DNA from 2 places in the Paenibacillus sp. 23TSA30-6 genome. Region 2 is predicted to be linked to the other one. Evidence: riboswitches for the same ligand, from Rfam matches in the RefSeq annotation. Region 2 holds a riboswitch; the other holds the start of a gene.

Region 1 (2,199 bases), on a different contig from region 2:
TTCCTTCAAAGGTGACGGGGTACAGGTGCTGGACCATCGTTCTCCCCTGGGCCTATTACTATTTTCGCTTGGGGTGAGCGTCGACTCCTTTTCTGTTGGGGTATCACTGGGCATGTTCCAGAGTGATTTGGTGCTGACCGTTCTGACGTTTGGCTTTTGCGGGGGAGCGATGGCGATGCTGGGACTGCTGTTAGGCCGCAAGGTCAGCCGCAATCTGGGAGACTATGGAGAAGCGGTGGGCGGTGCCATTTTACTGGCGTTTGGCTTTATGTTTATGTTTTGATTTTGGGGCGGACAGTGTAAAATAAATACAGGATTTTAGTAATCCTCTGTTTATATATTTTTTAACTTACGGGGGGGTGAAGACGTTGAAACATATCTTATTCGTTTGCACAGGGAACACCTGTCGCAGTCCAATGGCTGAAGGGATGCTGCGCAAGCTGTCTGCTGAGCACGGGTTAGGGTTGGAAGTGCGCTCGGCGGGAGTAGCCGCGATGGAAGGTACGCCCATTTCCCGACATGCAGAGGCAGTGCTTCGTGACCATAATATCTCGGATCAAATCACCTCAACTTCTTTGAACGGTGGGCTTGCCGAGTGGGCACATCTGATTTTAACCTTGACCCAAGGGCATAAGCAGCAAGTCATCCAGCGCTTTCCCCAAACGGTGGGCAAAGTGTTTACGCTCAAGGAATATGTGGAGGACCGGGATTCAGTGCTGAATGATGTACAGGAGCTGGATGGTCTGTACGCTTCGCAACAACTGATGGGATCATTAGGTCAGGAGCTTTCGGCACGGGAGCGTGAGCGGATGATTGAACTGCGTCAACGTATTCCGGGCTTTGATATTTCCGATCCGTTCGGCGGGTCGCGTGAAGATTACGATGTCACGGCTGCGGAAATCCGAACGGCGCTGCACAAGCTGGTGGACAAGCTGAAGGCCTTGTCCGAATAAAGTTTGTATCACTCATCTATTTTGTACGGGATCTGTTGATTTTCGGCGGTTAATCCGTTAAGATAAGGTGGAAAAACAAGAATCCGGTGTAACTGGCGACAAAAGTGGGGTTAACCACGATGGAGCATCGGATATACGGCCGGTCGCCTGGGCAAAAGAGCAAATCCACATTGGCTGTGGACTGCTCTTTTTTCGTATATGAGCTAGGTCCGGCCTCCGATGGCCTTCTGTCCAGACAAATGGCTATTATTCTTCCGCATGCTGTTACTTCGAGTATCCAAACCGAGAGAGGGTCCTTTAAGCAGTTTTTCCATTTTTCCTGCTCGAAATCCGATTCATCGGCTATAATATAGTCAGATTGTGATATCAGGAGAGAGTGTGTTGAACAAGGGGCATAAGCCTGTGCCCAGTCTCTGTGGGGCTGTTCAACCAAAGGAGGTTCCAATGGTAGGACAATTGGATCATGAGGTTACGCTTGAAGCACAGACCGCTTCTGTCGTGAAGGAAATCGCAGAAGCAGCCAGTCTCAAGGCTGGTCGCCTGTTGGTTATCGGCGTAAGCACCAGTGAGGTGGCGGGAAGCCGGATTGGCACGGCGGGAGCGCTCGATGTGGCGCAGCAATTGCTGGCTGGAGTGGAATCTGTTCGCAGGGCGTACGGTTTTGATGTGGCGTTTCAATGCTGCGAGCATTTGAACCGTGCGCTGGTGGTTGAACGAGCCGTGCTGGAACGGCTGGGACTGACGGAGGTCGCCGCTGTTCCCGTTCGTACGGCAGGCGGATCTATGGCTACCGCCGCCTATCGTGCGCTGGAAGATGCATGTCTGGCGGCGAATGTACAGGCGCATGCGGGGGTAGACATTGGTGAGACGCTGATCGGTATGCATTTGCGACCGATTGCCGTTCCGTTTCGTCCAGGCCTTCGCTGGATTGGCGAAGCGCGTGTGACGGCGGCATTCACTCGTCCTCCGCTCATTGGCGGACAGCGAGCAGTGTATAGTCTGGAGCAAGAAGGCGGCGGAAGCTGCGACTAGCATTTGTATTTTGGCTTGGACTGCATGTTTGTACTGATCTTTTTTGCATTGATGATGAGGTGCCCAACAGAGGAGCAGGCGCTTGCCTGTATACCTGACAATTGACCATGGAGAGGGAGTAATCAATCATGATGGAACATCTGCGTAAAAGTGACCCGGCAGTGCTGGAAGCAATGGGACTTGAACTGAAACGACAACGCCACAATATCGAGCT
Region 2 (2,199 bases):
TGAGCAGATTTTTGTACAAGATGGCAGTCGTTAATGTGCCGACACCGCCGGGAACCGGAGAAATCGCATGTACCTTTTCCCCAACGTCCGAAGCGGCATCCCCCACTATTTTTCCCCCCAGCGTCTCGTTAATTCCTGCATCCACCAGAATCAGGCCGGGATGGACCATATCCTGCGTAATCACATCAGGGCAACCGACTGCCACGAAAGCAATGTCCGCATGACTCAAATGCTCTGCAATATCACGGGTGCCTGCATGACAGGCGGTAACGGTGGCATTTTCTCTTTGCAGCATGTGAAAAAGGGGGAGTCCCACCGTCTGTCCTATGCCGACAAGGGTGACATTTTTGCCTGCCAACGTGTGACCGTAATGCTTGAGCAGCTCAATACAGGCTTGAGGCGTAGCGGGATACAATCCGCTTTCACCTGTAACGGTAGCCAGCTTGTTGCCTGGGGTAATTCCATCAATATCCTTGTACGGGGCGATGGATTGTTTAATGACGGAGGCGGATAGATGCTGGGGAAGAGGCAATTCCAGCATAATACCATGTATATGGGAGGCTTCATTCAGGCTGCCAATCAGGTGAAGGAGTTCGGCTTCGCTTACATGGCGGTCAAAGGTATGAAGATGAAAGGAGATGCCCAGCTTCTCCGCTATTTTCTGCTTGGTCCGGGCGTAGTAGGCAGAGGCAGGATCGCCTTCTACCAACAGTGTTGCCAAATGAGGGCGATGCCCTTGCTGTTTCATTTGTTCTACCTTGGTACGGATCGTTGCATACACTTGCTCAGCTGCTTCTTTGGATTTCATAATGATAGCCATAGTTCGAACCTCCTCTAAATTTATCGCATGATGGAATCAACAGGGTGTTATAGTCTTGTAAAACGAAAAAAAGTATTTGCACAAGGTCGTCACGACAGACGAATCCTCTGCAAATACTTCTCCCAGGCGAACGGCACGCTTTCATTGTATGCTCCCTCGTGGTTGATTCCACTGACTTCGCCAGTCACATACAGCGTTATATATCTTATATTTTAGCAAATAATCTTCCGAAAAGAAAGCCGTGAACATTTGGCAAAGAGGTCATGTTATTTGTCTATATGACAAATGTCATATTCCCGAAATGACGTTTATGACTACAGCGAACACAGGTATCCCCTTATACTGAGGTTAGATCAACATGTACGCCTGACGAGATCAAGATACGGGCGTCATTTTAAAGGAGGATCAACATTAAGTATGACACAACTCCCATTAGCCCAATTGAAAAAAAACATGGCTCCCTATGAGAAAATAAACATGAAATCCAGCGTTCTGCAACTCATTAATACCCTGGGTCCACTGATCCTGCTATGGTATGCCGCTTATCTTAGTCTGTCGGTATCGTATTGGCTGACTCTTCCGATTACTATTATTACTTCCGGATTTGTTATACGAGCATTTATCATTTTTCATGATTGCGGTCATCAATCGTTCTTCAAAAGTCGCAAACTGAATGACATTGTGGGCACGATTACAGGTATTATAACACTTTGCCCGTATGAACAATGGAAAAATAGCCACGCGATTCACCATGCAACCAGCAGTAATCTGGACAAACGGGGCACAGGTGATATGTGGGTGCTTACGGTGGAAGAGTATGTAGAAGCTTCCGCATGGACACGACTGGCTTATCGTGTATACCGAAGTCCAGGGGGTATGTTCGGACTCGGTCCGATCTACACTTTTTTGATTTCCTATCGCTTTAACACAAAGAAGGCAAAACGCAAGGAAAAAATGAACACCTATTTGACGAATGTATCCCTCGTCGTTTTGTACGCTCTGTTGTGCTGGGCCATCGGATGGCAGAATTTTGTTTTGATACAGGCACCTATTTTTTTTGTATCAGGTGTGCTGGGAATCTGGTTGTTCTATGTACAGCATCAGTTTGAGGATTCGTATTTTGAGCATGATGAAGAGTGGAGCTATATTAACGCAGCCGTAGAAGGCAGCTCTTATTATAAGCTTCCTAAGGTGTTGCAATGGATTACAGGTAATATCGGCTTCCATCACGTTCATCATTTGAGTCCGAAAGTACCGAATTACAATTTGGAGAAGGCGCATGATGCCACCCCGCAGCTTCAAAAAGCGACGACTATCACGGTGAGCACAAGTCTGCAATCTCTGAAGTTCCGGCTTTGGGATGAAAGCACGAAAACCTT

Evidence for each region. Region 2 has a riboswitch for ZMP and ZTP ahead of E0698_RS17545 (bifunctional 5,10-methylenetetrahydrofolate dehydrogenase/5,10-methenyltetrahydrofolate cyclohydrolase). Riboswitches for the same ligand answer to the same signal wherever they lie in the genome.
Region 1: another riboswitch for ZMP and ZTP. It lies ahead of E0698_RS13880 (TIGR01440 family protein); the one in region 2 lies ahead of E0698_RS17545 (bifunctional 5,10-methylenetetrahydrofolate dehydrogenase/5,10-methenyltetrahydrofolate cyclohydrolase).

The regions. Positions count from the first base shown of each region.
Region 1 covers NZ_SLTL01000013.1:63,322-65,520, reverse strand. The annotation lists gene E0698_RS13890 (manganese efflux pump MntP) at 1-283, shown strand, start outside; gene E0698_RS13885 (low molecular weight protein arginine phosphatase) at 369-953, shown strand; ZMP/ZTP riboswitch at 1,032-1,113, shown strand; gene E0698_RS13880 (TIGR01440 family protein) at 1,398-1,985, shown strand; gene glyA (serine hydroxymethyltransferase) at 2,114-2,199, shown strand, end outside.
Region 2 covers NZ_SLTL01000019.1:83,981-86,179, reverse strand. The annotation lists gene E0698_RS17545 (bifunctional 5,10-methylenetetrahydrofolate dehydrogenase/5,10-methenyltetrahydrofolate cyclohydrolase) at 1-820, opposite strand, end outside; ZMP/ZTP riboswitch at 934-1,018, opposite strand; gene E0698_RS17540 (fatty acid desaturase) at 1,238-2,199, shown strand, end outside.